Regions from separate parts of the Rothia sp. 27098_8_29 genome, predicted to be linked through region 1. Evidence: riboswitches for the same ligand, from Rfam matches in the RefSeq annotation. Region 1 holds a riboswitch; the other holds the start of a gene.
The links. Region 1 has a riboswitch for S-adenosylmethionine ahead of O3649_RS05845 (methylenetetrahydrofolate reductase). Riboswitches for the same ligand answer to the same signal wherever they lie in the genome.

Region 1 (16,086 bases):
TCGATATATATCAATTGCGTTTGACCCCGCTGCCATCGAGCTAAGGTCGCTTCCCATCGAGCCAAGCGAGACTATAGCCGAGGTAATACCTATAACAGCTCCAGCAAGAGCACCGGGAGCCGGCACCGAGGCCGCTAGAAAAATAAGGGCTAAAGCTAGCAATGCAGCGCTTATAAAACCAACAATTGTATATATTCTGAGGATGTAACGAGCTAGGCCAATTTCCTCCTCACCGGATTTTTTCCGTTCTTGATTAGCGCGACGCGCAAAGAATGAACGAGCATTAAGAATTGCAAGCTCACGAGCAGTAGTTATTTGTGCAATCTGGTTAGTGCTATGCCATGCGTTGTAGCTATATGAATATATTTTTTCCATTGCCTCAGCATTTTTACTCGAATAGAGATGTGACATCAAGGCAACAGGAATCATGCCTGCAAGCATGCAGAGTGAAGCATATACATTGATCTTTCCTACGGAATAACTAAGGGCTCCCGTCGAAAAAATGATGAATATCAGAGCACCCATAGTGGAAACTTGAGATCCTAGACTCCCCCCTGTCACAGCTTCATGAGCTGCCCTTGATGAGCGAGCATAATCACCACTCGCGATTTCCTGAGAGGAACAAGTCGCCAGACGAGAAGATACGTTCTGAATACCCGTACTTGACATTCGAGAATTTAGAATCATACGCAGAGAGTCTGATGCTTGTCCCAGGGCAATGTATCCTGCCAGCACAAAACTAACCCCCAGCGCTAGCGGGAGCACTTCATCCTGGCTCTGGCCCAAATGCTCAACAAGTCTAGTGACAGCCTCCATCTGCAGAGCAGGGAATAGTGATAGGCACACAACAGACGCTAGATAGGAAACGGTCCATACGGGGTGATTTCTGAAAGCATAAACCACGGACCAAACAGTATTAGCCATAATCTTACGCATCTTTATAGTCCCTTTCAGCGGAAGTTTTGCGCCCTGCAGAATCTTCAGAGATCTGATTTTTGAAAATTTCCATAAACTTTCCCTCTGCCTTCAGTAGCTCCCGGTAGGTTCCTTGCTCCACCACACACCCACCATCCAACACCACCACAGAATCAACACCACGCAACGTCCACGCACGATGAGACACCAACACCACCAAACGCCCAACAGCAGCCACCTTCAACCGAGCAAAAATCTCCTCCTCAGTCTCAGCATCCACAGCACTAGTCGGCTCATCCAACACCCACACCGGCGCATCCCGAAGAACCACACGCGCCAACGCCAAACGCTGCCACTGACCACCCGAAAGACCAACACCACCAAACGACTCACCCAACTGAGCATCCAAACCACCCTCAAGACCACGCACAAAATCATCAGCACAAGCCACCGACAAAGCCGACCACAAATCAGCATCACCAAGACGCTCAACCGCCTCCTGCGACAAACCCAGAAGAAGATTTTCACGCACAGTCAGTTCATAACGGCCGTAGTCTTGACTCACCAAACCCACATTTGCCAACATGTTGTATTTACTCTCAGAAGAAGCACCCTTATACGTTATGCTCCCCTGGGCAATTGGTGTAATTCCAAGAATTGCATTTATTAGCGTTGTTTTTCCCGCGCCCGAGGCACCAACTACTGCAATCATTTGATTATTCATCAGCTCAAGATTAATATCTTTAAGCGCAAAAGACGACGAGCCCTCATACTGAACGGATACATCTTTGCATATAATTTTTGAAATATTTTCATGGTTAGGGTTAGAAGTTTTTATCTCAGAAACATGGTCGTAAGTATCAGAGTCGCATACCCTTCGGAATTGCTGAACAGATAATGCTCCATTAATAATCTGACCAAATGAATATCCCACCTCTTGGGTCGCATCAACACAGGCAATGATTCCAATCAGCGATCCGGCCACATACGATATATTGGCGCCTGAATCCACAAGGAAGTACAGGGACGCAAAAAGTAAGACAGAGCAGAGTAGCCCTGCAACTATGGAGATGATTCCTCTAACACTTTCAAGGCTCAATTCCCTACCGGCCGCCCGGCGTCGCCAGGACGCTACGCGTTGCGAGAAAAATCGGGAGGCTCTCATGAGGTGAAGTTCTTGGGCTCGACTCTGAGCCATCAGATTGTCTAGATAGTAGTTCTCTACCCGATAGTCCTCGTACATTAGGGTGTATATAGCGTAATCACGTTTAGCGAGGATTACCATTGCAATAGATAGGGGTAGTGAACACAGTGCCGCAAAAATTGCTGCCACAATGCTGACGTTCGCGATATTAAGACAGAGAAGTAACACCATTGCGAAGGCACTCACCAGTGTCATAACTGACATGGTGTGAACCTGCAATTCCTGTTTCGATATTGCCTCTCTAGCAGCACGTATATCTTCCTGTGATTTTGTGCTACCTATATCAGATAACGGAAATGTAGATAACCTGTTATTTAACATGCAGTGAACCCGATAGTTCACCTTTGATTTGAGGATGAGCATGTTACTTATGACCCAGCGTTTAGCAATGATATTAATTCCGACAACAAGGGCAAGAGCAACGATATAAATCCAGGCCGCGCCACCATTTGAACCGCTCAAGGCTGATACTGTATTACCAATCAGCAGGGACTGACTCAAGGGAATGCAGGCAATGACGGCTAGCGATAGGGCGACGCTCACCAGGGTTGTGGGACAGGTTTTCCAGGCTAGGCGGAAGGACCAGAGTATAGAAGAAAATAGCTTTTTCATTCTCACCACGCTCACAAAGTCATATTGAACTCATCTTTGAGCCCTGAAACTCCTCGATGAGCGGACATTGAAACACTACCCGTGCCTCACTAGCTACCCTACCCCTCAATGAAATTCAAAACACATATATTCGTGCGTGTCCAAGAATATTAAGCAGACGTATCTGCGATAGTTCCGGGCATCCAGGGGTCAGCCGACAGCCCTACCCACAACGCCCCCAGCCGCCCTTCGTCATAGTCGGTCATATTAAGTTCATATTTCGCCCCAATGTCATGTCCAGAAATATTAGGACATCAACCGCCGCACCCCTTGCACGCCCTCGGAGGCGGTGGGTAAAGTGAAGGCGTTATCTATCAAGAGCGACCGAGAGATCTGGCTCGTCGACGTCGCAGCAACCTCGCCAGTATCCCCCACCGTCACGGTGCAGGGTGCGGACAAGGTGCTCCCGCCAGAACCGATAGAGAAGAATACCCTTCGGCACCCCTTGATGATGCGCACCCGCAACCGGTGGCGCGCATCCTGCAGAAGAATTCGCGCACCCTTACGGTGTGTATCTATCGGGTGAACACGAAGGATGGTCATGACGACAGTTCACCCGGCTCTTTCTTTTGAGCTGTTCCCTCCGCGCTCACACGCAAGCTGTGAGTCGCTGATTCGCACCATTGCGGAGCTTGAGGGTACCAACCCCGACTACGTTTCGGTCACCTATTCCGGTGACGCGAAGCGCCGTCAGAAGACGCTGGCGCTGCTCGACTACCTGGTGCACGAAACCTCCCTCACCCCCCTGGCACACCTGATTTGTGCAGGCCACTCGGTGCACGAGCTGGAGCGTGCGGTCCGCCTGATTCTGGGTCTGGGCGTGCGCGGTTTCCTGGCGCTGCGCGGTGACGTGCAGGAAGGTCAGGTTTCTGAGCTTCCCTTCGCCCGCTACCTGGTCGAGCTGATTCGCCGCGTGGAACGCGAAGATTTCGCCCACCTGGCGGCGGGTAAGGTGTCCATCGGTGTGGCGGCGTACCCGCAGAAGCACCCCGAGTCCGCATCCCTGCTGCAGGATATTGAGATTCTGCTGTCGAAGCAGCGTGCCGGCGCGGATTTCGCGATCACTCAGGTGTTCTTTGAGGATGAGCGCTACAGCGCCCTGGTCGATTCGGCGCACCTGGCAGGCGTAGATATTCCGATTATTCCGGGCATCATGCCGGTAACCTCGCTGAAGCGCCTGCAGAATCTTTGCCAGATGGCGGGCATGGAAGTCCCGACGGACCTCGCCTACGCCCTAGAGACGGCGACCAGCAACACAGAGTTGCACCGCATCGGCGTGGATTACGCGCTGAACCAGTGCCGCGCTGTGATGGATGCGGGCGCACCGGGCCTGCACTTCTTCACCTTCAACGAGCATGCGGCGGTGCTGGACGTTCTGGATCAGCTGGACCTACCCCGATACAGCAACCGTTTCTCTCAGCCGCTGAGCGAACTGGAATACGCCTAACCCAACCCGTAACGCTCCTTGTCGGATGCGTTCCCATTGTCTCCCCCACAAATATTCCGGGAGTTGTTGAGTCCTCCGTTTCATCACCCACAGTCGGGTGGTAAAACGCCGGAACCGACTCCCACATCTATCCCCAGTAAAGGAAAAAATATTATGTCGAACACCGCATTCCCCGCCGCAACCATTGTTGGCTACCCCCGCGTGGGCCGCTTCCGCGAGCTGAAGAAGGCTCAGGAGGCTTTCTGGAAGGGTAAGGCAACCCTGCAGGAGCTGCAGGACACCGCCGCTGACGTGCAGCGCACCTACTTCGAGCGCGTGACCGCTGCGGGTCTGAAGGCTGATAACTACTCGATTCCGGCGACCTTCTCCTACTACGACCAGGTGCTTGACGTGGTTCGCCTGTTCACCCTGGTTCCCGAGCGTCTGGCTGAGGCTAAGGATGCACGCGGTCTGCTGGATCTGCCCGGCTACTTCGCACTGGCGCGCGGTACCGAGACTCTGCCTCCGCTGGAGATGACTAAGTGGTTCGACACCAACTACCACTACCTGGTGCCCGAGATTGGTGCCGGCACCGAGATTAAGCTGAACCTTGAGGCTATTGACGAGCAGCTTGAGGTGGCAAAGCAGGCTGGCGTGAAGGTTCGCCCGCAGATTGTTGGCCCGCTGACCCTGCTGCTGGGCGCTAAGGCTGAGCAGGGTTCCGCTGAGGACTTCGCACCCATCGACCGTCTGGATGAGTTCGTTGCCGCTTACGCTCAGGTGCTGGAGCAGCTGGCTGAGCGCGGTGTTGAGTGGGTTCAGCTGGACGAGCCGGGCCTGACCGTGGACCGTGCCGACAACGCGAAGGTTGCGCAGCTGGCTGAGCGCACCTACCGTGCCCTCGCTGCCGGCGAGAAGCGCCCGCAGATTCTGGTGACCAGCCCCTACGGTTCTCTGCGTGAGAACCTGCCGGCACTGCTGGGTACCGGCATTGAGGCTCTGCACCTTGACCTGGTGCACGGCGTGTACTCGAAGGCTGAGCTTGAGTCCGTTTCTGCCGCTGGTGTGCACCTGGTTGCCGGTGTTGTGAACGGCCGTAACGTGTGGCGTGCTGATGTTCGTGCCGCACTGAAGACTCTGGAGGCGCTGCCCGGCGCATCCGAGGGTGCCGTGTCTGTGGCTTCCTCTACTTCCCTGCAGCATGTGCCGCACGACCTGGCTCTGGAAGACCCCGCCGAGGTTCCCGTGGACGGCCTGGCATTCGCCGATCAGAAGGTCGCTGAGATTGCTCTGCTGGCTCGTGGCCTGGCTGAGGGTGAGGCGGCAGTTGAGCCGGAGCTGAAGGCTGCTGACGAGGCGCTGGCTCGCTTCGCCGCTGACCCGCGCAAGCACAACGACGAGATCCGTGCCCGCGCCGCAGCTGTGACTCCCGAGGACTTCGACCGCCCGACCATTGACGTTCGCCGCGCGGCTCAGGCTGACCTGAACCTGCCGAAGCTGCCGACCACCACCATTGGCTCCTTCCCGCAGACCGCTGAGATTCGCCGCCATCGTGCGGAGGCTCGTGCGGGCAAGATTTCCGCTGAGGAGCTGAACGGCTTCCTGCGTGACGAGATCGCCTCGGTTATCGCACTGCAGGAGGAGCTGGGTCTGGACGTGCTGGTTCACGGTGAGGCTGAGCGTAACGACATGGTTCAGTACTTCGCTGAGAACTTCGACGGTTTCGCAACCACCCGCCACGGCTGGGTTCAGTCCTACGGTTCGCGTTGCACCCGCCCCTCGATCCTGTTCGGTGACGTGAAGCGTCACGGTGAGGGTCTGCGCGGTGAGGCGTTCACCGTTCCGTGGAGCTCCCACGCACAGTCGCTGAGCGACAAGCCCGTCAAGGGCATGCTCACCGGCCCGGTGACGATTCTGGCGTGGTCCTTCGTGCGTGACGACCAGCCGCGCCGTGAGACCGCTAACCAGGTGGCTCTGGCTCTTGCCGACGAGATTGCCGACCTGGAGGAGGCGGGCATCCGCATCATTCAGGTGGACGAGCCGGCTCTGCGTGAGCTGCTGCCCCTGCGCCGCGACGAGCAGCCGCAGTACCTGGACTGGTCGGTGAACTCCTTCCGCCTGGCAACCAGCGGCGTGAAGGACTCTACCCAGATTCACACCCACCTGTGCTACTCGGAGTTCAACGAGATTATCGACTCGATTAACGCTCTGAACGCTGACGTGACCAGCATCGAGGCGGCTCGTTCGCACATGGAGCTGCTGGCTGACATTCCGGAGAGCTTCGTTTCCGGTCTGGGCCCGGGCGTGTGGGACATCCACTCCCCGCGTGTTCCTTCGCAGGATGAGATTGAGTCCCTGCTGAAGGCTGCGATTGGTTACGGCACCATTGCTGACCTGTGGGTGAACCCGGACTGCGGTCTGAAGACTCGTGATTACGAGGAGACCAAGCAGTCTCTGCGTCACCTGGTAGATGCCACCAAGGCGATTCGCGCATCCCTCTAGGAGGCGCCTATTGGTTCCGCTACCTGCTGCGGGTTAACCGGATGATGGTTTGCTCGCGGTAACCTGCGGCAGGTGGCGGCTGTTCGGCTTCGTGCCGGTATGCGTACCGACTGTATGCCGAGCTTTTGGGGATAGATAACAGGCCCGCCCGTACGGTTTTTCTTCTGCACCGTGCGGGCGGGCTTTTCTGTGCTGTTTTTGGGCGCCGATTTAGTGGCGTCCAAGTGGTTTTCTTTTTGAACTTAGGGTATAAATTACTCTAAATTTAAGTGTGGTCTGACCAAAACACATACTTACTCAACAAGGAAAGTATTTATATTCACCGCAGCACTTGTGGCACTGTTGCCCAGTAGACAGATATACATCACACAGATTTAGCACTTCCCCGTAATTCCAGGTTAAAAACAGTATTAATAGAATAATCGCTCCGAATATCCGTTCACCATAGTGAACATTCTACTGAAAACATTTCCAGCGGATTAGCATTTTTATAAGCCGCCGTTTTTAGAATTCCAGCATGACTACTACCACTTCATCAAAGAAGAAGAAGAAGGGTTCTACACCCCGCTGGCTCGCTATTCCGGCACCCAAGCCCCAGCTCAGCGAAGCAGAAGTTAATGCGAAGTACCCGCGCATGCGCCTACAGGTCTTCATGGGTATCTTTATCGGTTACGCGACCTTCTACCTGATTCGTAACAACGTCCCGCTGGTCACCCCGATTCTGACCAAGGAACTTGGCTTCAGCAACGCAGCAATTGGTGCGCTGTCCACCGCACTGCTGCTCGCTTACGGCTTCAGCAAGTTCTTCACCGCAATGATTTCTGACCGCTCGAACGCGCGTTTGTTCCTGCCCATCGGTCTGGTGCTCTCGGGTGTTGCAAACATCCTGCTGGCGCTGACCGGTTACATGGGTGAAGGCGCGGGCGCGACGGGCTACGCTGCTGCTATCGCCTCCATCATGGCGACCATCATGGTCTTCAACGGCATCTTCCAGGGTATGGGTTGGCCTCCCTCGGGTCGTGTGCTCGTGAACTGGTTCTCCACCAGCGAGCGCGGCACGAAGGTTTCCTGGTGGAACACCGCTCACAACGTTGGTGGTGCGCTGTCCGGTCTGCTGGTTGCGTGGGGCTTCTCCATGTTCGGCAAGACCTGGGAAGTTGCCTTCTGGTTCCCGGCTGTTATCAGCTTCGTTCTGGCGTTCGTGGCGTGGCTGCTGATCCGTGATAACCCCGAGGCTGAGGGTCTGCCCACCGTTGACGTGTACCGCAACGACCCGCACAAGGTTGAGTCCACCGCTGAGGATCGTGCAGAATCCACTTGGACCACCATCCGTAAGCACGTGCTGACCAACTCGACCATGGTGTACCTGGCTCTGGCGAACGTGTTCGTGTACACCCTTCGTTACGGCGTGCTGGTGTGGGCGCCGAAGTACCTGCACGATGTGCGCCACGCTTCCCTTGAGGGTGGTATTGCGGGCTTCTCGATTCTGGAGCTTGCCGGTATTGGTGGCACCGTCCTGTGCGGTTACGTTTCTGACCGCATGTTCAAGGGTCGCCGCTCCCCCGCGGGTATCCTGTTCCTGATTGCGACCGTTGGCGCGATTCTGCTGTACTGGCTGCCTTCTTCGGATGCGCCGCTGTGGATTGCGTACGTTGCGTTGGCTCTGATTGGTGGCCTGATTTACGGCCCGGTTATGCTGATTGGTCTGCAGGCTATTGACCTGTCTCCCTCGCACGTTGCGGGTACCGCTGCGGGCTTCACCGGCCTGTTCGGTTACGCGCTGGGTGCGACCCTGGCGTCTGCCGGTATCGGCATTATTGTTGACCACTGGGGTTGGAGCACCGCGTTCGTCTTCATGATTGTGTGCTCGGGTCTGGCGGTTCTGTTCCTCTGGCTGGTTAATGGTGCTGAGAAGCGTCTGATGGCTGAGCGCGCAGAGAAGCTGGCGGCTCAGGCTTAAGCGAATAGTGATTCTTCTTTCCTGAACTGCTTAACTGTTCGGGGGTAGATGCGAACCCGCTTGTACGGTTGTGTGACCGTGCGGGCGGGTTTTCTGCATCCTGGAGGGGCTACCACCTTCTCTGCCGTCCGTGTAAGCCCGCTGAGGAGCGGCAAAATGCCCCTGAGAAGCGCCTGCACCGGCGAGTCAGCATCTGGTGCCGTGCCGGTCATCCTGTGGCTTGGGGGCGTAAGAACATAGAATGGAACCATGACTACTAACTCTGGAATCACTAAAGAATGGGTGGATGAAACCGTCAAGCCGGGCGACGATTTCTTCCGCCACGTCAACGGTAAGTGGCTTGCCACTCACGAAATCCCGGCGGACCGCCCCAAGGACGGCGGCCTGTACACCCTCCGCGATAACGCAGAGAAGCACGTGCGTGAGCTGGTGGAGAAGATCGCGAAGGAGCAGCCGGAGTCCCGTATTGGCGCACTCTACAGTTCCTTCATGGATGTTGAGAAGATTGAGGCGGACGGCCTGGAGCCGCTGCTGAAGGAAATCGCCCCGATTCTGAACTCGGCAACCCCCTCCCACCTGGCTGTGACCCTGGCGTTGCTGTCTCGTGCGGGCCTGCCTCAGCTGTTCGCCTGGTACACCAGCAACGACCCGAAGGACCCGAAGAATTACACGTTCTTCCTGTACCAGTCGGGTCTGGGCCTGCCGGATGAATCCTACTACCGTGAAGAGAAGCACGAGGCTGCATGTGCGGCGTATGTTGAGCATATTGCCCGCATGTTCCAGCTGACCGGTCTGGCGGAGGGCTTCGGTCTCACCCCGGAGCAGGCGGCTCAGCTGGTGTTCACTCACGAGTCTGAGCTGGCTCGTCTGCACTGGAACGTCGTGGAGAACCGCGACGCTGAGGCGACCTACAACCCGTACCAGGCGACCGACCTGGACGAGAAGTTCCCCGGCTTCCCATTCTCGCAGTGGCTGCTGGCTCTGGGGGCTGACCCGGAGACCCTGGGTCAGGTTATTGTGGCTCAGCCGTCCTTCTTTGAGGGTGCGGCGAAGCTGTTCACCTCCATCCCGCTGATGAGCTGGAAGCTGTGGGCTGTGTGGACTGTTCTGCGTTCACGTGCGCCGTTCATGTACGACGAGCTGGTTCAGGAGAGCTTCAACTTCTACGGCAAGACCCTTTCCGGCACCCAGCAGATTCGTGAGCGCTGGAAGCGCGGCGTGGGCGCTGTCGAGAAGGCTCTGGGTGAGGAGATTGGCCAGGAGTACGTGGCTGTGCACTTCCCGCCCTCGCACAAGGAGAAGATGCTGGTTCTGGTCGGTAACCTCCTGGAGGCGTACCGCGAGTCTATCGAGTCGCTGGACTGGATGACCGAGGCAACCCGCCAGAAGGCGCTGGAGAAGCTGTCGAAGTTCGTCACCAAGATTGGTTACCCCGATAAGTGGCGTGACTTCTCCGCCCTGGAGCTCGTGCCCGGTGACCTGTTCGAGAATCTGCGCCGTACCGGTGCGTTTGATGCTGACTGGCTGATTGCCCGTAAGGGTCAGCCGGTGGATAAGTCGGAGTGGCTGATGACTCCGCAGACCGTGAACGCGTACTACATGCCGCCGGCGAATGAGATTGTGTTCCCGGCAGCGATTCTGCAGCCGCCGTACTTCAACCCGGATGCTGATGATGCGGCGAACTACGGCAATATCGGCATGATTATTGGCCACGAGATTGGTCACGGTTTTGACGATCAGGGTTCCCGCTATGACGGTGACGGCAAGCTGGAGAGCTGGTGGACTGAGGAGGATTACGCGAAGTTCAAGGAGCGTACCTCCGCGCTGGTGGAGCAGTACAACGCGTACGTTCCGGTGGGTCTGGACCCGAAGTTCCACGTGAACGGTGAGCTGACTCTGGGCGAGAACATTGGCGACCTGGCTGGCATGTCGATTGCGTTGAAGGCGTACCGTCTGGCTTTGAAGAAGCAGGGCATTGAGTCGCTGGATGACGCACCGGTGATTGACGGTATGACCGGTATTCAGCGTTTCTTCTTCTCGAATGCTCGCGGCTGGTGCACGAAGTCCCGCCCGCAGCATGCTGAGGTGATGATTTCGGTGGATCCGCATTCGCCGGATGAGTTCCGTGTGAACGGTGTGGTGCGCAATATTGACGAGTTCTATGAGGCGTTTGGTGTCTCTGAGGGCGATGCACTGTACCTGGCTCCGGAGGAGCGCGTGCGCATCTGGTAGCATCCCGATAAGGGTATATGCTTTATTGCGCATATAAGAAAGGCGTCCGCCTCGTGGCTTAAAAACCACGAGGCGGGCACCTCTTTTCTAGAGAACTGCGGACGCTACACGAAGGTAGGCATCTACTGCTACTGTGCTGAGCGTTGCGTTAGATAATTTCTAGCGCAATGTCCATGTGCAGCGGCTCGGTTGCATCGATGTGGTACTGGCTGTGTACCGGCGAGCCCCACGAGTCGTCTCCACCAACGCCGAGCTGACCTGCCAGGATACGCAGGTAGGTGCGGTTGTTCTCGGGCAGCTCCCACTGGTAGGAAGCTTCCTCAATCTGGTAGGAGGAGTAGGGCAGGAGCGATACGTGCAGGCCGTCACCGGCAGTCTGCAGCTGGCGGACACGGAAGCCGTGGTTGCTGTCGTTCGTCACTTCAGCCCAACGGACACCCATGTGGTTGCCACTTTCCTGAGGTACCAGGTACGGTGCGTAGTCCTGCTCGGGGGTGCTTTCCCACACGCCCAGGCGGACGCCGCTGCAACGGTCGGGGTAGGAGTCGCCGGGGCCGAGACCGTAGTAACGCAGGTGCGAGAACTCGCCGGGCAGTGCCCATTCCAGACCGAATGCGGGCAGGGACGGTGCGTCCTTCTCGCCGGGGTAGTCGATGGTTACTCGCACGTTGCCGGTGCTCTGTGCTTCGTAGCGGACCGTAACAGCGGTGTGAGCGGGGGTTGCCAGCTCGTAGGTGTAGGTCACTGCCACGCTGTCATCGCTGGGCTGCTCGACAGCAACGTTAGCGCAACGGGCGTAGCGGCCTGCAACGGTCCACTGGGCGCGTTCGAAACCGTGTCCGGCGCCGCGGTCGTTGTCGGTCAGGGGCCTGAAGGTGGTGAGCTTCGGGGGGCGAATAACATGCTCGGTGCCGTTGTGTACCCAGGAGACGATGCCGCCCTGAGTGCGGGACAGAATAACTTCAGCCTGGTTGTTGCGCAGACCGACGTTCCAGCGGCCGACGGTCACCGTCGCATCTGCTGCGTCTTCAGTGGTCTTTGCTTCAGCCTGCGATGCGGGGATGACGTACTGACCGAAGGCAATTTCGTGTCCTGCAGGAGCCCATGCGGCGTCTTCAGTGAGCACGAGGCTGACGTCCAGGGTTACTTCTGCGTTGTCGGCAGCGTATTTTTCCAGGGGCCAGGGAATTGCCAGCTCGTGGGTGGATTCCGGGGCTACGTCGAAGAAGTAGTCTTCCTGCCACTGAGGAACGCCGTTGACCAGCAGGCTAACCTTGAAGGTGTAGTCTGCGGTGGAGGTGAAAAGGTTGTCGTTGACGACCGTCACGCCCTTCTGGTCGGGGGTGATGCGCAGGTTGGAGTACACTGCCTTCACCTCAGCAGCCTTGGGGCTTACCTTGCGGTCTGCGAAGAGGATACCGTCACCGGAGAATTCGTAGTCGCAGGGGCGTTCGCCGAATGCGCCACCGTAGGCGAGGTATTCGGGGGCGCCTTCGTTCTCACCGGGGTGCCAGAGTGCCTGGTCGATCATGTCCCAGATGAAACCGCCCTGGTAGTGGGGGTAGCGTTCCAGTGCGACGTATTCGTCGATAGCGCCGACCGAGTTGCCCATTGCGTGCATGTATTCGCACATGATGAAGGGCTTCTGGGGGTCGTTCGACAGGTACTTTTCGACGACATCGGTGTGGGTGTACATACCGGATTCGATGTCAGTGACGTCATCAAATTCGCGGTGCCAGGTGATGCCTTCGTAGTGTACGGGGCGGTTGGGGTCCAGTTCGTGGACTCGGCGGTACATGGAGCGGAATACTTCGCCGCCGTATGCTTCGTTACCGAGCGACCAGATCACTACGGAGGGGTGGTTGTAGTCGCGGCGCATCATGGATTCTACGCGGTCAACGCAGGCGCCTTCCCATTCCATGCGGGAGCCGGGGATCGTGGTCTCGGGGGTGGGGATGTCACCGGGGGTGCACCAGGAGCCGTGAGTTTCCAGGTTTGCTTCGTCGACCAGGTAGATACCGTATTCGTCGGCCAGGGCGTAGAAGCGTGAATCGTTGGGGTAGTGGCTGGTGCGGATAGCGTTGATGTTGTGCTGCTTGCAGAAGAGAATCTCTGAAGTCATGTCTTCAACGGTCAGGACGCGGCCGGTACGCGGGTGGAACTCGTGGCGGTTGACACCCTTGAAGAGGACTCGGTGACCGTTGAGGGTCATGATTCCGTTCTCGATGCGGAAGCGACGGAATCCGACGCGCTGGCTGGTGGATTCTACCGTCTTGCCGTCGTGGAGCAGGTCCACCGTCAGCGTGTAGAGAGAGGGCGATTCAGCCGACCAGGGGGAAATGCCCTCGAGAGCATCGGAGGAGATGCGCACGGATGCGTCTTCGGCGGCGACGGTACCAGACCAGATGACCTGGGTGCCGTCAAGGACGCTGGCCTGCAGGGTGTACGCCTTGATTTCTTCACCATTGAGGGTGACGAGAGCGTCCAGGTGTGCTTCGCCGGTGGGTGCATCGTAGTCTGCTTCAACGGTGAGGGAGGCGATGCTGACTGCGGGGCGGGCTACCAGGTTCACAGCGCGGAAGAGGCCGTGGAAACGCCACGAGTCCTGGCCTTCCAGCCATGAAGCGCTCGAGTATTCGTAGCATGCGACGGTCAGGGTGTGGTTGCCTTCTGCGCCCTTGCTGACGATATCGGTGATGTCGAAGGAGGTGGTGGTGTAACCGTCTTCTGCGTAACCAACGAAGATGCCGTCGACCCACACGTAAATTGCGGTTGCGAAGCCTTCGAAGGCGAGCGTGATGCGGCCTGATTCGCTCAGCATCTTCTTGAGGTCGCCCTCCAGGGTGAAGTGCTTGCGGTAGAGGGCTACGTGGTTCTTCTCGGGGATGTGAGGAGCTTCGGGGTTTTCGTGGCCGTCCCAGGGCATCTGGATGTTGACGTAGGCGGGGCGCCAGAGTCCCTCAGTTTCCAGGGTGGCGGGGACGGGGATGCTCTGGTAGTCGCTTTCGTCGAGGGCGGGGGCGGCGAATTCTGCGGTGGTGACATCAATTTCTGAGGCCCATGCAGTGCGGACAGCCCACGTGCCGTTGAGGCTCTGCTGGGGGTTTGAGGAGTGATGGTCGGAGTGCGCTGCTTCCCTGTTGACAGCGTACACAGTGGGGTCATCAAGCCACGCTGCTGAGGGTGACTGGGAGGAGACTACGGGAGTCGTTTGTTCGGTGGAAGACATGTCTTCCTTCCTCTCGTATACATCTTTGTTTGGTCCCTTTAAGAATGCCGGAAGGCGTGATGATTGCCGCCTACATTCTGTTCATTCTTTTCCCGCAGAACTTGGCTCTGGTCTACGTGGCACTGGTCCTAATAGCCTCACCGCGCAGAACATTCAGACGTTCAACACGGCTGCTTTCTATGTGCCGCTGGCCATTATTGTGTGCTCGTTCCTCGCCTTCTTCTTCAAGGTTTCTATCTCTGAGAAGGAACACGCGAAGATTGTGAAGGAGCTTGAGGCGAAGCTTGCTTCTGCATAGGTAAAAGCAGGGTAGGTCCTTCACCGCATGAGAGAGGCGCCCGCCTCGTGGGTTTATTCCACGGAGCGGGCGCCTTTTAGGTGTAGAAGCTACGCGCTTCTAGGCTGAAGCTTTTAGGAAGCAGAAGCCGAGGACGAAGAGGAAGAAGTACGCATACCGGTCAGCTTCCACGCACCGTTCTCGTAGACACCGTGCAGGGTGCGCTCCACATCGTTCTTACGGTCCGAATCGGAGGAAGCGTTCTCCACACGGTCCTTGCTTGCGATGAACTCACCGCTGTCCATGGTCAGGCGGATATTCCAGTTGTAGGCGTCGCCATCACGCTCGGGCTGTGCGGTGAGCATGGTGATGGTGACGGACGGGTCCTGCATCCAAATCTTGCCCTGCTGCAGGCCAGCACCCAGGGTGCCTTCTTCGGGTTCGAGCATGTTCTTCAGCTCGGAGTTGTCAACCGCGCATTCACGCAGGGGTTCGGTCTTGCCGGTGCGCATGTAGTATTCAATGGCTGCGCCGAAGAATGCGATGGACTGGTACAGACCCTCGACGCTGTTCTCGTTGGCAACGGCGGGCTTCACGGGCACGGGGGCGTTCTTGGACGGCTCGGTGCGGGTTGCGGGCTGGTAGTCGGAAGGCTTGGAGGTGTAGCCGTCGAGGGTTGCAACGCCGGAGTAGTCGGTGCGTGCGGTCTTAGAAGTCGACGCGGAAGCAGATGCGTTGCCGCTGGTTGCCTGGGGCTGAGCGCCGCAGGCTGCGAGGAGGGTTGCGCCGCCGGTTGCTGCGAGCAGGCCGAGGGCGGATCGGCGGGTTACGTTCTTCATGGGTTCTCTCTATCTGTGGTGCATTTTCCGCACCGTGGTGCGGGTGATGCCTGCGGCATCTAACGGGAAGACGGCACTACGTGAGTGTAGTGCCGTCTTCCAGTATATGTTTATTGGGCTTGGGATTCTTTAGCCGCCGTAATAGTAGTAGTGGCTGTAGGAGCTACCGTAGTAGTCGCTGATAACGATGCGGCCGCGGCGGCCGTAACGGTGCGAGTAGTAGCCGTTGTAGGGGGTGCGGCGCACGGTGGGGCGGTAGGTGGTTGCCTGTGCGGGGGTGAGCAGTGCGCCGAGGGCGGTTGCTGCGCCTGCGCCTGCGGCGGCGAGTGCTGCGCGGCGGGTGAGGCGTGCGGGCTTCTTGGTGGCCATGGTGTGCCTTTCGGGGTCGGTGTTTCTGTGAAGTGACGTGGTGTGCGCACGGCGTGCCGCTGTGCGTTAAACCTTTTTTATTGTAAGCCTCAACGTTAATGTTTTTACGTGCAGAGTGCACCTTCTAGTTGAGGGTTAGACCATGCGGGCTAGTCCACGTTTTTCTGGCAGAAAAATTGCGGAAATATTGGTTGAGAAACACGCCGGGCACGCACTCAATACGGGCTGAATTGCGGGTTACATGTCTACTTCGGCGAGGCCAGAAATCTTGCCGTAGCGGAAGTACCGGAGGGTAGAGCGGCGGTTCGCCCAGGCATTAATCTGGGCGGTGTCCTCGGGGTTGCCAATGTCTGGCCAGCGGTCGTTTTCGATCCTGAATCGGGTCATTGCGAGGAGGGGGTAGCCCTCATAGATGGGCCCGAAACGCGCAATGCGCTTACCCGATTTCGTGTCGAAGGAGACGGAGTCTGAAATTTCACTGT
Region 2 (16,086 bases), on a different contig from region 1:
CTCCGAGCTCGTCGGTACCACCGCCGCAGAAACCCAGGACCCCGAAAAGACCCTGCCCAAGGCAATTAACGCCGTGCCGGTACGTATTATGGTCTTCTACGTGGGCGCGCTCGCCGTCATCCTGATGGTCACCCCCTGGCGCCTGGTCAGCCCCGATAAGAGTCCCTTCGTCGCCATGTTCACTCTGGCGGGCTTGGGCATCGCCGCGCACATCATCAACTTCGTGGTGATTACCAGCGCAACCTCCTCGGCGAACTCCGGTATCTTCTCCACCTCGCGTATGGCATTCGGCCTGGCACGCGAGCGCAGTGCACCGCAGTTCCTGGGCAAGATCTCCAAGAACGGCGTGCCGCGTAACGCGCTGTTCCTTTCCGCCGTGATGCTGCTGTCCTCGATTGTGCTGCTCTACGCGGGTGACTCGATCTCTCGTGCGTTCAACCTGGTCACCACCGTGGCTGCGGTGCTCGTGATTTTTGCGTGGGCCATGATTATGGTCAGCTACCTGATGTACCGCAAGAAGTTCCCCTCGCGCCACAAGAAGTCGAAGTTCCGTCTGCCCGGCGGCCGTTTCTCCGCGTGGCTGGCTCTGGCGTTCTTCGCCTTCACCATTGGTGTGCTGACCATGAACGAGGAAACTCTCATGGGTCTGCTCGCGATGCCCGTCTGGTTCGTGATTCTGGGTATCGGCTGGGTCTTCAAGCGCCGCGCTGATGCCCGCCGCCACGAAGCAATCTCGACCCGCACCGCGCAGATTGCGATTGTGGAGGCGTCCGAGATTTTCTCGGCACGCTAAACACCCACGCTAAGCCACGCCGGCTATCGGTGCCGGTTATCTCGGTACCGGCTATCAGCGCATGCGTAAAGCCCGCGTCACCTGCTCCTCTCAGGGAGCGGGACGCGGGCTTTCGCTGTCTCTAGGGATGAACCCGACGAGAGGCTCGCGGGAGTGCGCGCTTAGAGGGGCGCCACCTCAGCCTCTTCGGCAAGCGGGTCGTTATCGTCATCGGTGCGGTAGAAATCCCAGCGTTCACAACCGCAACCCGAACGCATCGCCTCAATGACGGCGGCAGCTGCCTCCAGCGGGTCGAGCGCGTGCAGATTCCACAGCGCATGCACCGGTACCGGGTGCCTCCAGCCGTGCTCCTGCAGGAACTCCGGGTCGAAGGCGGGCAGCGCCTCGACGGTGGGTTCAAGCTCGCAGAGGAAACCGGTGGGGGAGCGGAAAACCGTCACCACGGGGGTCGGGTCGGCATCTTCCAGGCAGGCTCCGTCGAAGAAGTAGTAGGTGCTCAGGCGGCGGTTCCAGGCAAGCTGCGCGAGGCGTTCGCCGAAGACTTCCACCGTCTGTTCCCATTGGGTGCGGTGGTACGCCGCCAGGTCGGTGTGGGCGGTCTGCACCACGCCGATGCCCTGCTCGGTGAGTTCGCGGGCGCTCAGACGTGCGGGTTCTGCCGATTCTGCGGGAGCGCCCGCAGGGGAGCCGTCCGGGGTATCCAACTCTGCTAGTTCTGCTTCGGTGAGCTCCGCGTTAGCCAGCTCAGCGTCAGCATTAGTCAGCTCAGCGTCGAGGAGCTCAAGCTCCTCAGCGGCGCTCGCCTCGGCCTCGTTCGACTCAGCGGTGCTCGCCTCCACGGCAGCTACGCTGGCTTCGTTCTTCGTCCACAGGCGCAGCTCGCGGGCAATCTGCGTGCGTCCGCGATGCAGGGTCGTCTGCCAGGAGCCGAACTTGGCGCGTACCGCACCTAGCGGCGGCACCTGCTCAATGAGCGTGGGAATGGTAGACCAGTAGCCGTAGTTCAGCGCTGTCGGCTCGCGGTCGTAGCGGGCGCAATAGCTCAAGAACAGGCTCAGAGTCTTCGGCGCAAAATCCTCGGGTACCGCCGCGGCGTCAATGTACCATTCGTTTTCGAGTGCCTCCGCCGGGTAGATGCCGGTGCGGAGCATACCCAGGGACCAGTCGCCGTCGCCGAGGTAATCGTTGACCGTCTGTGCGGGGGCAGGCCACGCCGATTCGCCCTCCATACTGGAGGCGAGCAGGGTGTACAGGCTACCGCCCTCGGTGCCGATTTCTTCCAAGCCGCGCAGTCGGATGTCCTCGAGGGTCTGCGCGTAGGCTTCTTCCTCCAGCTGGGAGTAGGGGTGTGCGGCAAGGTACTTGAGCGTTGCGCCAATCTTCGCCAGAACGTGCGCAATGTCTTCATTGTTGAAGTGGCGTGCCTCCAGTGCGGACGGCAGGTCGTGAATAATATCGCAATCAAGAATTAGTGCCGCGTACTCGGGCTCCGGAGGCAGATCGTAGGCTTCCGCGAAAACGTACCAGAGGCCGCAGGCGAGCACCGTGTAGCTCGGGGCGTCTGCCGTGACCGGGCCAAACTGCCAGATGCCGGAGCTCAGCGCATAGTTCAGGTACTTCTTGTTGATGTGCGGGTACAGAAAGTTGAGGCGGCGGAGAACCTGGGTAGGGGTGAACCCAAGCGCGGCGAGTTCGGCGATGAGTTCCGCGTACTCGTCGTGAAAATCTAAGTAGCCCTCCGGCGCGTTTGATAGCGCGGCTTGTTCGCGCATGGGTCCCTCTTTCATCTGCGGGATGTGGCGGCACCATGTCGTACCGTGCCGCCGAAACCCTGAACGTGTGCACGCAGATAAGGGTGTTTGCGTGGTGTGAGGCCACCCCTTATCTGCACGAATAAGAGATATTTTTCAAAAAAATATGCTCTTTTATCTAAATTTATCGCTGAAACTTAGCACTATTCAAATATGTGAACCCCTAACACGGTTTCTTACGGAAAGATGACAATGTTTAGCGCACCCACAGGGCAAAATGTGCGTAAAGACTCGTAATCTGCGCTAGAAGATACGGTGGAAAAATACGCTTACCCGCACCCGCACAGGCGAGCAAAATACGCCCCGCGCTGACTCTTTCCTCAGCATTACCTGCCAACCCATGAGCCGCGGCGAAATATGCGAAACTGGAAGGATGAGCGAACACCCCCTCCCGAGCAGCATCCGCCCGCGCGCGGATCGAGCTGCATACCCCGCGCCCAGCAGCGCCGCCGGCAATGAACCCAGCAGCGCCGCACACCGTGAAAAACACGAAACCGGCGGCAAGACTGAGCAGCCCGCCGAGCACCTCATCAACGCGCTCGCCGTAGAAACCGGTATCGCGCCGCACCGCATCCGCGCAGCCGTGGCGCTGCTTGACGCCGACAACTCCGTACCCTTCATCGCCCGCTACCGCAAAGAAGCAACGGGCGCACTCACCGACACCCAGCTGCGCACCATCCAGTCGCGCCTGGGCCAGCTCCGAGCCCTCGAAGAGCGCCGCAACCGCGTGCTCGAAGCGCTCACCGAACGCGCCGACGAAGGCCTCATCGACCCGCTCACCCTGCTGCAGCTGCGTTCCTCGCTCATGAACGCCGCCACCATCGCAGACGTGAACGCCATCTACGCCCCGTACCGCAGCGAGCGTGTGACCCGCGCCCAGATGGCGCGTGCCGCCGGGCTTGATTCCCTCGTCGAAGACCTGCTGGAGGTGCCCCTCGCCGAGGCGCACGCCATCGCCGCCGCATACATTACCGACGGCACCGAAGACGACGAGGACGAGAGCATTGAGGTTGCAGAGGTGAACGAAGCCCTGCAGATTCACAGTGCCGAAGAGGCCCTTGACGGTGCCCGTGCGATCCTGGTTGACCGCGCCCTCACCGACCCGGTGCTGAGCGAAAAGCTCCTCAAGCGCCTGCGTGAAGGCGGCGTGATTGAGTCTCGCGTGATTGCCGGTCAGGAAAGCATTGGCGCGAAGTTCTCCGACTATTTTGCCTTCTCGGACCGTATTCGTTCCATTCCGCCGCACCGTGTGCTGGCGCTGCACCGCGCCAAGGACGCCGGCGTGGTGCGCCTCAAGGTGGATGTGGCACCCGCCCCCGTGGCGCTCAGCCGCCTGCGTGGTGCCGCCCGCGCCGAAGCTGAGGCCGCCGCAGAAAATTACGAGAACGTCCGTTCTGCATACGAGCGTGAAGTTGCCGCCGCGCTACGCATCCCCGTGCAGGTGCTCAACACCGTCGACGACGAAGACCGCGTGCTCGGCTGGCTTGCCGCGACCGTGCGCACCGCATGGCGCAGCCACCTGCGCCCGCGCCTTGCCGAACGCATCCGCCACCAGCTACTCGACGCCGCCGCACAGCACGCGACCGAGGTGTTCGCCTCCAACCTGCGCGATATTCTGCTCGCCGCACCCGCCGGACACAAGACCACCCTCGGCCTGGACCCGGGCCTGCGCCACGGCGTGAAATACGCCGTAGTCGACGGCACCGGTGAGCCGCTGCGCGTGGGCACCGTCTACCCGCACGCCCCGCGCAACCAGTGGGCAGAAGCACTGCGCGAGCTCGCCGCCGCCTGCCGCGAGCACGGTGTGGAACTCATCGCCATTGGCAACGGCACCGCAAGCCGCGAAACCGACAAACTCGCTAGCGAACTGATTCGCACCCTGCGTGAGGAAGGCGTAGAAGCACCCCAGAAGGTGACCGTCTCGGAGGCGGGCGCCTCCGTCTACTCCGCCTCCGCGCTCGCTGCCGCCGAGCTGCCCGACTACGACGTGACCGTACGCGGCGCCGTCTCGATTGCCCGCCGCCTGCAGGACCCGCTCGCCGAGCTCGTCAAAATCGACCCGCAGTCCATCGGCGTGGGGCAGTACCAGCACGACGTGCCGCCCGCTGCGCTGCGCCGCGCCCTCAACGACACCGTCGAAGACTGCGTGAACGCCGTGGGCGTGAACCTCAATAGCGCCTCCGTGCAGCTGCTCGCGCACGTGGCGGGAGTGGGCACCGCAACCGCCGAACGCATCGTCGCCTACCGCACCGAACACGGCGCCTTCGCGAACCGCCAGCAGCTGCTGAACGTGCCGCGACTGGGCGCGAAAACCTTCCGCCAGGCGGCAGGATTTATTCGCATCCGCGGCGGTGAGGAGCCGCTGGACGCCTCCGCCGTGCACCCGGAAGCCTACCCGCTCGCGCGCCGCATTATTGCCGACGCGCAGGCGCGCAACGGCGCCCACTGGGTTGCCGGCGCCCTGGGTACCTCGGATGGAACCGACCCGCTCGCCGGGCTGAACCCCGCCGACTACGTGCAGGACAGCCACGAGCAGGACGGCCACATGCCGGAGAGTGCGGAAGGCACCGCCGGCGTGTACACGGTCGAGGACATCTTCGCCGAGCTGCGCCGCCCCGGCCTGGACCCGCGCGGTAGCTTCCGCACCGCCCGCTTCTCCGAGTCCGTCTCGCATTTCGAGGACGTACGCCCCGGCATGGTACTCGAGGGCACCGTCTCGAACGTGGCGGCATTCGGTGCGTTCGTGGATATTGGCGTGCACCAGGACGGCCTCGTACACATCTCGCAGATGAGCCGCGGCTACGTGGCGAACCCGCACGATATTGTGCGTAGCGGCGACATCGTGCAGGTGCGCGTCGTGGAGGTCGACCCGGCGCGCCGCCGCATCTCCCTTTCCCTGCTGGTAGAGGACGAGAACTAGCGGGGGAGAGCACGAGCGTTCACTGACCTGTTGGGCAATCCGCGAATGATCATTCTCTAAAACCTTAGCTCCCGCAAGAGCACGCAAAAGCCCCGACAAGCACTATCCGTGCCTGTCGGGGCTTTATGTAGGTTCGATTCGAGCTCTACGTCCGAGCTGCACCTTAGAAGTCGATGTTCGCCGGGTCAGCGCCAATACGACCCTCGGGGGTGGAAAGCGCATCCACAGCCGCGATGTCCTCGGCGGTCAGCTTCACGTTCACCGACGCCAGGTTCTCCTCAATGCGGGAGGGGGTCACAGACTTCGGGATAGCCACGGTGCCCTTAGCCAGGTGCCACGCCAGCACAACCTGCGCGGGGGTTACGCCGTGGCGCTCCGCAATCTCAGCCAGCACGGGGTTCTGCAGCAGGTCACTACCGTTACCCAGCGGGCTCCACGCCTGGGTCGCGATGCCGTACTCGGCGTGAACGGCGCGCAGTGCCTCCTGCGAGAAGTAGGGGTGCAGCTCAATCTGGTGGATGACCGGAATTACGCCGGTCTCCTCGATAATCTCGCGCAGCTGCTCCTCGGGGAAGTTCGAAACACCAATGGAACGGACCTTACCCTGCTTCTGCAGCTCAATCAGCGCCCGCCAGGAATCCAGGTACAGGCCCTGCTGCGGCTTAGCCCAGTGAATCAGGTACAGGTCAACGTAGTCGGTGCCCAGCTTCTCCAGGGACGCCTCAAACGCCTCAAAAGCGCTCTCGTAGCCCTGATCGGAGTTCCACAGCTTGGTGGTGAGGAAGATGTCCTCACGAGCCACGCCGGAGTTAGCGATAGCGCGGCCTACGCCCGCCTCGTTGCCGTAAATAGCGGCGGTGTCGATGTGGCGGTAGCCGATCTCCAGGGCGGTGGCCACGACCTTCTCGGCGACCTCGTCCTCAACCTGCCACACGCCGTAGCCCAGCTGCGGAATGGATCGGCCGTCGTTGAACTTTACGTTGGGTACGTTGTAGCTCATGATGCTCCTTTGGAATCTATGGGGAGGCGGCGCCTCCGTAAGCAGTCCTTCAAGGCTACGCCTCAGAGCCCCCGTTGAGAAGGGCCGGGCCAGAATCGGGCGTGAATCTAGCCGGAGGCGTAACCAAATGACAAAAATGACGGGTGCCAGAAATACCGCTCAGACTCGAGGGCGGCTACCGCTCGACAGCCGGCACGAAGAGCTCGCGCACATCCTCAGCCGTCACCGCCGCGGAGGCGAACTCACCCTCACCGACCACCGCATCGAAGAGCGCCGCCTTCGACTCCTTGAGCTGCATGACCTTCTCCTCAATCGTGCCCTCGGCGACCAGACGGTAGACGTGCACCTCCTTGTCCTGGCCGATGCGGTGAATACGGTCCACCGCCTGCTGCTCGGCGGCGGGGTTCCACCACGGATCCATGATGAAAACGTGATCCGCCTCGGTCAGGTTCAGACCGAAACCGCCAGCCTTGAGCGAAATGAGGAACACCGGCTCCTGACCGCTCGTGAACGCCTCGATGACCTCGGCGCGGTTGCGGGTCGAACCATCCAGGTACAGGTGGCCGATGCCCTCCTCCGCCAGACGCGCCGAAATGCTCTTGAGGTAGCCGGTGAACTGGCTGAACACCAGCACACGGTGGCCCTTCTCGAGCAGATCGGGTAGCTGCTGAACCAGGTAGTCGCGCTTGACCGACGACACCCCGGCGTAGGCTTCCGGATCAATTAGCGCGGCATCAAGCGCCAGACGGCGCAGCAGGGTCAGTGACTGGAAGATCGTGAACCGGTTCTTATCCATATCCTCCAGCAGACCCAGCACCTTCTGGCGTTCACGCTGCAGGTGCGTGTCATAGATGCGGCGGTGACCGGGAGCCAGCGGCAGGTTCACGCGCGTATCGTTCTTCGCCGGAAGCTCCGCCGCCACCAGCTCCTTGGTGCGGCGCAGCATGAGCGGGCGGATGCGCTGGCGCAGACGAGCAGCCGTCGCCGCGGCGTGCGCCGGGTCCTCGCCGGATTCCGCCGGGCGAGCGTACAGGTCACGGAACGCACGGGCGGAGGGGAACAGGCCGTCCGCCACAATCGCCAGTAGCGCCCATAGTTCCATGAGGTTGTTCTCAATGGGCGTGCCGGTCATCGCGATTTTGGTGCGGGCGGGCATTGCACGGGCGATGGACCAGGCGCGGGTGCCGGTATTTTTGACGAATTGCGCCTCGTCCAGCAGGAGCGCACCCCAGCCTTCGGGGGCGGACTGCTCGCCCGTGGAATCGTCAACGGTGCACCCCAGCGTGCGGGCGTAGCCGGTGTAGGCCTCCTCGTCCATGCGTAGCAGCGTGTAGCTGGTCAGCACCAGGTGAGCCCCGGCGATGCGCTCAGCCAGCGGGGTCTTACCGGCGGTGGTTTCGGTGATGGTCACGACCTTAGCCTCGGGCAGGAAGCGTTCCGCCTCCGCCGCCCAGTTGGCGATGACGGAGGTCGGGGCAACCACGAGGAAGGGCGCGAACGGCTCGCCGGGAGCCGCGGTGCTGTGCTCCTCAATCGCGTGGGCGAGCAGGGCGAGAGCCTGCACGGTCTTACCCAGGCCCATATCGTCGGCGAGAATACCGCCCAGACGCTGCTCGTACAGGAAGGACAGCCACTGGAAACCCTCCACCTGGTAGGGGCGTAGGGTCGCCTGCAGACCGGTGGGTACCGGGCGCTGAGCGATAACCCGGCGGGATGCCTTCTGGGGTGCGGGAAAACCCTGAGCGCCCTTGTCAGAGGCCTTTTCAGCGCCCTTTTCGGGGTTCTCTTCGGCGCCCATTTCGGGGCTTTCCTCGGCATCCTCCAGGCCCTCAACCAGCTCCAACAGCGAACGCACCTGAGCATCCCACCGCGCGGTCGTATGCACGCTCGCCGCCAGCGACTCCAGCTCAGAGAACAGCCCCGCCTGGTGACGGTTAATGCGCAGCTCACCGCCCGCATCGTCGAGTTCGCGAGCCTCCGCAATGAGGGTGCGCAGGGTCTTAAACTCGGGTCGACGCAGCGAGAAATAGGTGCCGTTACCGAGCAGAATACGGTCCGCCCCGCGGTCGAGCGCCTCAAAAATCTGTGCGAACGGCACGGTCCAATTATTGACCTTTACCGCAATGCCCAGGCCGAACCAGTCACGAGAATTGCCCTCGCTCACGGTGATTTCAATCAGCGCGTCGGTTGCCTCCACGAACTCCGGTGGGGTGCCGTTAAAACGCACCTGAACAGCGGAAACACGGCGAAGCTTCGGCAGAATCGCGCTGAGCAGCTCGCGGGTTTCCCAGCCTTCGATGCGGCGCTCCTCCAGCCCGGAAAGCGCCGGGTGAGCGGCAAGAATGGCGCGCACCGAACGCAGTACGCGCGCCTCAAAACGCTCATCACGAATCTCGCCGCCCTCTTCACCGGGGTAACCGAAAACCGGCAGGGAGTACACGTCGGAGCCCGCCGCAGGATTCTGTGTGCTCGCCTCCTCTGCACTGTCCTCCGCGAAGGGGTTCAGCGGGTACTCCCAACGCCAGCTCAGCTGTGCGTCGTGGCGTACCTGCTCGTCAAAGCTGATTTCAAGCACCAGATGCGGCGGCTTCACGCGCGGCAGCGCTAGCGCCGGATCGGGGGTCAGCGAGGGAATGGAACGGCTGAGCGCGGGCAGATACTCCTTCTGGAACGTGGCGCGTTCCGCGGCGGGAACGTGCACGGTTCCGGCGCTAATGAGCGATTCGGAGGCGGCATCGAGCGGCTCGACCAGGGGAATGAGCGCCAGCTCCACGCCCTCGGGCAGTTCGGGCACGGCGGGGGAGTAGCGCACCCGTTCACCCTGCGCCGGGTTATTCTGAGCCGGGGCAATCGTCGGTGCGCTATTCTCAGCTTCCTCAGCCGGCGCCTCCTGCGCGTCCTTTTGCACGAAAGATTCGCGGCCCACTTCATCCAGCGCGCCGGGGCGCGCGGTCTTCCAGTGCACCGCCTTTGCCGCCTGTTCGTACTCCTGCTGGGCGAGCCCTCCCAGGGCAAAGAAGCCGGTGCGCGGGGTGCCGATGGGGTGGCAGTGCGCGGCGGGTAGCCAGAGCTGGCGCAGTAGTTCGCCTTCGCGTCCTTCCCAGCTGAGCGCGGCTTGAAGCTGCAGTCCGGCGCCTTCCGCGTGTTTCTCTTCGCTGGCGGCGGCGTGCAGGCGCACCTGTGCGGGGCTCAGCACGGCGTAGTTCACTTCGCGACCGTTGACGAGCAGGGGCAGGCCAATATCCTCCGCGCGGGCTAGTACATCCCAGAGCAGAGTGGAGGCAGAAGCGCTGATTGAGATCCAGTCGCGGTGCGAGGAGTACATGTTCTGCCAGGGGCGGGCAATCGAGTAGAGCTCGGCGAAGAATCGTTCGTGTTCGGGGTAGATTTCGTGCCGCCCGACGGGCCCGCCCACGCTGGAGGCGAAGGTTTCCCAGCTGAGTCCGCCCTTGATCCAGCGCCCGGTTTTGGACGCCATGAGCGGGCGGGCGAGCAGGTTAATGCTGGGGGTTGCGCCGGGCATATTGCGGCCGCGCGCGTAGGAACCGGAGACGCTCAGCGAGAAATCCAGGGCGCCGCTCACGCGCATCGAATCGATGCCCGCAAGGTCCTGACGTGCGGAAAGAATGGAGGAGAGGTCGCGCCGCCATGCCGAGATTTTGGTTGCGGATGCCTCTGCCTGCAGGCTCGGGGAGGCGCCTAGCTCGTTGAGTGCAAAGCTTCCCTGGGGGTTTGCGGGCTCGGCAGTCGCTGCATCGGGCGCGGGCAGTTTCGCCGCGGTGGTGAGCGCACCGGAGGCGCGCAGCGCCGCGAGCGGGTCGGCGGATTTCTTCGCCTCCGCAACGTCCGCGCTCTTTGAATCTGCGGGTCCCTTTGCCTCTGCCGCGTCCTTTGCCGCGGCACCGGGTACGCCGATCGGTCCGGGGTGTTCACTGAGTGCCTTTTTCGCTACGGAGGCGCGGTCGAGCGCGGTGAGCATGAGCGCTACGGCGTGCTTGCAGTCGGTGAGCACGGGGCAGGTGCAGCGGGCGGTGAAGGTTGCGGAGCCGCTGACGGCGGGGAAGAAGCGAATGGTCACTTCGTAGGGGATGATGGTGCTTCCGTTGACGAGCCCGGTGAGGGTTCGCTCGTCTTCGTCGTAGCTGTATCGGATGACTTCGCGGTTGCGCTGGTAGGCGAGGCCGCGCTGGTAGGTGCGGTGCCCGGCCTGGCGAATGATCTGCGGTACGGTGACGGGAATTTCGGGGAAGGGGTTGTTGGCGCTCACCAGCTCATTATCGCGTATTGTGCGGGTATGCGCCTTGTTGCCGGTCATTTGCTGGCGGCTGCCGGGCTGACTGTTGGATTGACTGTCGGGCTGGTTGCCGAGGCGACTATTGAGCGGTGGTTTGGGGTGTATTTCGTATTTGTGGTGGGGGAGTTTTTAACGCATAAAAACACCGGTATTCACATAAGATATTCCGCGCAGTATCAAAAATTCACGCCATTTAAAACGTTTTCACAAGCCAAAATGCTAATAATCTAAATCTCTTTCACAAAAAGCTTTACTTAACTTGAGAAAATGCTGTAAGCTAAACCCAGCTTCAAGAGTTTCGACTGATAAGCTCCGACTATGGTCGAACGCCAACCCCATGTTCACGGGTGGCTCGGATGACGAAGCGGTTTGTATTCACCACCGGAATAACCGGTGGTAATTGGTACAGACAAGAGCAACGCGAAAGGATCGCGCCACTCACGGCGCAGGTTGTCACATGTACAACGGCTCTGCAACCAAAGCAGCAATCTCTCTGAACCCCTCCCGCTCCTACCAGGAAAGCCTGCGTGCCGCAGCTGTCCCCGCGCGAGGCGGATACACCGCAGTCAGCATTGACGACTACTCCCGCATTTCTTCTAAGCGCGACGAGTTCCTGAACTTCCTTCTTCTGCCCAACCCCGAGGGCATCCCCGCTATTGAGTACGCCGGTCTGCGCGTAGCGTAGCATTAGGGGTATGAATTTCTCCGGTATGCTCCTGGACTCCGACGTTCTTGCGGAGATCCGTAAGGCGGATCCAGACCCCGCCGTGGTCGCTTTTCTGCGCCGCCGCTCGTTCCGGCACATGTACATTTCTGTGCTGAGCATTGGCGAGCTGAAGGGCCTGTACCCCTACCCGGAAACTGATCGCTGGATTACCGAACTTCTTGAGCGCTTTGGCGACCACGTTATTAATGTGGATGCGCGCGTGAGCCTCGAGTGGGCGGGCCGTCAGGCGCCGCGCGGCGTGCATGCCGTGGGTCGTGATGATGCCGGTCCGCTGCCTACCGCCGCCCTGGAGGGTCTGATGGCGGCGAGCGCGAGCGCCTATGATTTGGAGCTGATTTCTTCTAAGGCGCAGGTGTACCGCGCCTGGGGTGTTCAGGCTTCCAACCCGTGGACTGAGCAGTAAAACTTCGCCTGATACACGTCCTCGCGTGCGCGTCTGGATGAATACCTGTGTGAATAGTTGTGAGAACCCGCTTTCGAGTGTTAATCGGAGGCGGGTTTCGTCGTTAATTCGTGGCATGATTGAAGGACGATGAAAAGCACCTCACCTATCTCGCGTTATTCCATGCCCATGCCTCTGTGGCTTCAGGGTGTTGTTGAGCTAATTGTTACTGCCCTGTTCTCTGCGCTTGCTGTGTTTGCGGCGATGTCTGCCGTGTGGGCGACCAAGGGTTTTGGCGACATGGAGTTCTCCTCTGTGGCCGCCATGTCGGCGCACCTGTGGCTTCTGATTCACGGTGTTCCTTTGGATCTTGCGGCTGCTTTTGGTGCTTCTGCCGGCACGATGACGCTGGTGCCGCTGGGCTTGAGTATTCTGCCTCTGCTGCTCTGTTACCGTTCGGGTCGTCGCCTGGCGCGCGCCTCGTATGAGGGTGAGTTTTTGATTCCGGTGCTGTCCGGTTCGGTGACTTATGCGCTGATTAGTTCGGCGATGTACGGTTGGGCGAGCCCGCATCCGCAGCCTCTTCAGGCGTTGAATGCTGCCCTGGTGCCTTTGGGTATTGTGGTGGCTGGTCTGATGTGGGGTGGCTACCGTGAGGCGCGTTCGCTCTCGCGCATGGTGGGTGTTGATACTGCGGAGCAGATTTCGCAGATGAGTCAGTATTCGCGTTGGGCGGGTTCGTATGCCTGGGCTGTGGTGCGTGCTGCGGTGGTTGCTTTTGTGGCGCTGGTTGGTCTGGGTGCGGTGCTTTTGGGTATCGGTATTTTGGCGGGCTGGTCGCAGATTGTTGCCACCTACCAGGAGCTGCATGCGGGCGCTGTGGGTGATACTGCGGTGACTCTGTTGCAGCTGGGTTTCTTGCCGAACCTGGTGATTTATGCGATTGCGTGGTCGACCGGTGCCGGTTTCTCCTTTGGTGCGGGTACCTCGGTTGGTTTGACCAGTAGTGATGTTGGTACTTTGCCGATGCTTCCGATTCTGGGTGCTGTGCCCGAGTCAATGGGCACGTTCGGTCTGGTGGGTCTGCTGGTGCCGCTGGGTGCCGGTGCGATTGCTGGCTGGTGGTTCTTGCGTGAGGGTGAGGATCACCTGGATGAGTGGGTTGCCCTGAAGGTTCCGTTCCGCCCGCTGTCTGCGCTGATTTCTGCGGTGGTGCTGGGCATGATGACCGGTATTATGACGTCGTTTGGTGCCCTGTGGCTGGGCTGGATTTCGTACGGCTCTCTGGGTATTGGTCGTTTTACGGAGGTTGGTGCTGAGCCGCTGACTTTTGCGGCGCATACCGCGTTGACGGTGGGCGCCGGCGTGACGTTCGGTATGTTGCTGAGCCGCGCCCTGGTGCCGGATAGCAGCCGTGAGCTGCCTCGTTTTGCGGATGAGCGCCCGAACCTGGGTGAGCGTCTGATGAGTTTTACTGCCTCGACTCGTGAGCGTTTTGCACAGGGCCGTGAGCATTTTGCGGAGCGTCGTGAGCAGCGTGCGCAGGAGCGTGCGGAGCGTATGGAGCGTGAGGCTGAGGAAGCGGCCGCACGTGAAGCCGCTGAGCGTGAAGCTGCAGAGCGTGAGGCTGAGGAAGTCGCCGCTCGTGAGGCTACAGAGCGTGAAGCAGCTGAGCGCGAGGCGGAAGAGACGGCACGCGCGGAGGCTTCCGAGAACGTTGTTGAGGCCGAGCTGTCTGTAGCATCTGAGCAGTCTGTTGTATCTGAGGTAGCGACCGGTCATGTTCCGGTGCATCCGCAGGAGCCTGTGGTTGCCGTCCCCGTGGAAGCGACTGAGCAACTGGCGCAGCGTGCGGCGGCGGACGCTTTCGCAGACATCGTTGAAGAGCGTGGAGAGGCTGCTGAAGAGCCCGCCTCCGAAGAGGCTACTGCTGAGGAGAGCCCCGCTGAGGAGTACGAGCCGATTGAGGCCGTTCAGCAGGTCGATTACCTGCACTCTGCTCACGCTGACTCTGCACATGCTGAGGATTACGAGAGCATTGAAGCATCTGTTGAGCCTGCCTCCAACGAGTACACTGCTGACGAACACGGCACCTATGACCCCGCCGTGTACGCTCACGACCCCTCCGAGGAGGAGACTCGCGAGCTGATCCAGGAGCCTGTCTACGAGGCTGCCGAACCTGTAGCGGCTGAGCGTGAGAACGCTGTTGAAGAGCCCGCAGAGCAAGCGCCGCGTTCGAAGGGCCGCGCGAGCCGCATTATGGCGTACTTCGGTTTTGGTCTTGAGCAGCCCGCTGCAGCGCAAGGTGCGGAGCCGACTGAGGGTTCCCACGCTGAACCCGCCCCGCAGGATTCCGCTCAGGACCGCGCGCTTGAGCGTGCGCAGAAGCGCGAGGCGAAGAAGGCGGCTAAGGAGGCACGCAAGAAGCAGAAGAACGACCTAGAGCGTGATTTTGTGGATCGTGAGCTGGATGTCCTCTCTGCCGATCAGGCGATGAGCCGCATCTTTGAGGTTCGTAGCCAGACCGGCATTCTGCCGCTGGTGACCGATGAGGCGTCTACCGTGGAGCTGCCCCCGCTGGATGTCAGCTCCTCGAAGTCCCATGGCTCTAATGCGCAGGGTTCTAACGCCCGCAAGAAGAACTAGCGCGCAGAACCCCTAACGAGCTGCAGAAGAGCTAGAGCTGGACGTGCCGGTGAGCTTGTCCATCGTGCCCTGGAACTTCTGGTCGCAGCTGTACATGTCGGTCTGGGTCAGCGCGGCGGCGCGGCACTCGCGGTACTCCTGCGCGCCGGGCATGAGGGCAAGACCGACGCCGCCCAGCAGGGTCATTGCGCCGTAGATGATGCTGACGCCCGCGGCAATGTAGAAGAACCAGGGGCCGCGGTAGACCGCGGTGCGCACGATCGCAATAATGCTCAGGGTAATGCCGGCGAGCGCGAAGATGAAGAGCGCCAAGAAAAGCGGCATCGTGGAGAGTACGAAGGAAGACGCCGCAAAAATCACCAGCGCGGCAACAATCAGCATGAGTGAGGTGCGAATATTCGCTTTCTGCTGTTCGATGGGGTCGATGGGCTTGCTCGGCTTCTTGCCATGAGGTCCTCGAGGCTGCGGCATCATGTTCTGAGGTGCCTGCTGCGGCGCTCGCGGCGGAACCTGCTGGTTCTGCGGTGCACCGTTGTTCGGGGTGGGCTGCTGCGGTGCGTTGTTCGGTGCGTTGTTTGGAGTGTTCTGCGGGGGAGTAGACATACCTATAAGGGTACCGTCCCGTGCGCCCGCGACCTATTGAGTATGCGGCCTATTGAGTTCGCGACCTGTTGAGTTTGCGTCCAGTAAACCCCGGTGAACCCCCATAAACCCCCATAAACCCCCATGAACTCCAGTGAACCCCGGTGAGGATTTGTCCCGCCGGGGTTTCTTTGTGCTTACCTTTGGGCTTTGGGCCTGTTGTGAACCTCTTACCCCTTTGGATAAGGGTGTGAGATGGGTTATGCTAGTCGGGTGCGAATTGTGGTTATGGTATCCGGCTCCGGAACGAATCTTCAGTCCATCCTCGACGCTGTAGCAGCGGGCGAGCTTCCCCTCGACATTGCGGCAGTGGGCGCCGACAAGCCCTGTCTGGGTATTGAACGTGCCCAGGCGGCGGGTGTACCCACCTTCCTGGTTCAGCCCGGCGACTACGCCGACCGCCCCTCCTGGGACCGCGCGCTGGAAGAAAAGATCGCTTCCTACGACCCCGATTACATTGTGTTCGCCGGCTTCATGCGCATTGTTGACGCGCAGCTGGTCGAGCGTTTCAGTAGCCGCATCATCAACACCCACCCCGCCCTGCTGCCCTCCTTCCCGGGTGCGCACGGCGTGCGTGACGCCCTGGCGCACGGTGTGAAGATTACCGGCCTGACCGTCCACTTTGTGGATGCGGGCGTTGACACCGGCCCCATCCTCGCCCAGGCGGCAGTGCCCGTTCTGGACGACGATACCGAAGAGACCCTGCACGAACGCATTAAGGTGCAGGAGCGCCGCCTGCTCGTGCAGACCATCGCATCTCTCGCTGAATCCCACGGTGCTGTATCTGACGGCGCTGAATCCCGCGGCACTGCATCTGACAGCTAATTCCGCCCACTAAATTTTTCGCGGCGGAATGAGCCGAGCTCAAACC

Region 2: another riboswitch for S-adenosylmethionine. It lies ahead of O3649_RS06155 (nuclease PIN); the one in region 1 lies ahead of O3649_RS05845 (methylenetetrahydrofolate reductase).

The regions. Positions count from the first base shown of each region.
Region 1 covers NZ_JAPWAI010000002.1:200,756-216,841, forward strand. The annotation lists gene O3649_RS05835 (ABC transporter ATP-binding protein) at 1-924, opposite strand, end outside; gene O3649_RS05840 (ABC transporter ATP-binding protein) at 929-2,731, opposite strand; SAM riboswitch class I at 3,079-3,195, shown strand; gene O3649_RS05845 (methylenetetrahydrofolate reductase) at 3,312-4,217, shown strand; gene metE (5-methyltetrahydropteroyltriglutamate--homocysteine S-methyltransferase) at 4,371-6,698, shown strand; gene O3649_RS05855 (MFS transporter) at 7,216-8,658, shown strand; gene O3649_RS05860 (M13 family metallopeptidase) at 8,908-10,890, shown strand; gene O3649_RS05865 (glycoside hydrolase family 2 TIM barrel-domain containing protein) at 11,039-14,119, opposite strand; gene O3649_RS05870 (hypothetical protein) at 14,118-14,417, shown strand; gene O3649_RS05875 (DUF6318 family protein) at 14,531-15,235, opposite strand; gene O3649_RS05880 (hypothetical protein) at 15,365-15,604, opposite strand; gene O3649_RS05885 (hypothetical protein) at 15,842-16,086, opposite strand, start outside.
Region 2 covers NZ_JAPWAI010000003.1:42,773-58,858, forward strand. The annotation lists gene O3649_RS06125 (amino acid permease) at 1-793, shown strand, start outside; gene O3649_RS06130 (dehydrogenase) at 955-2,565, opposite strand; gene O3649_RS06135 (helix-hairpin-helix domain-containing protein) at 2,978-5,524, shown strand; gene O3649_RS06140 (aldo/keto reductase) at 5,688-6,524, opposite strand; gene O3649_RS06145 (SNF2-related protein) at 6,700-10,839, opposite strand; gene O3649_RS06150 (hypothetical protein) at 10,819-11,049, shown strand; SAM riboswitch class IV at 11,106-11,240, shown strand; gene O3649_RS06155 (nuclease PIN) at 11,276-11,503, shown strand; gene O3649_RS06160 (plasmid stabilization protein) at 11,514-11,948, shown strand; gene O3649_RS06165 (DUF6350 family protein) at 12,078-14,573, shown strand; gene O3649_RS06170 (4-hydroxyphenylpyruvate dioxygenase) at 14,586-15,176, opposite strand; gene purN (phosphoribosylglycinamide formyltransferase) at 15,444-16,040, shown strand.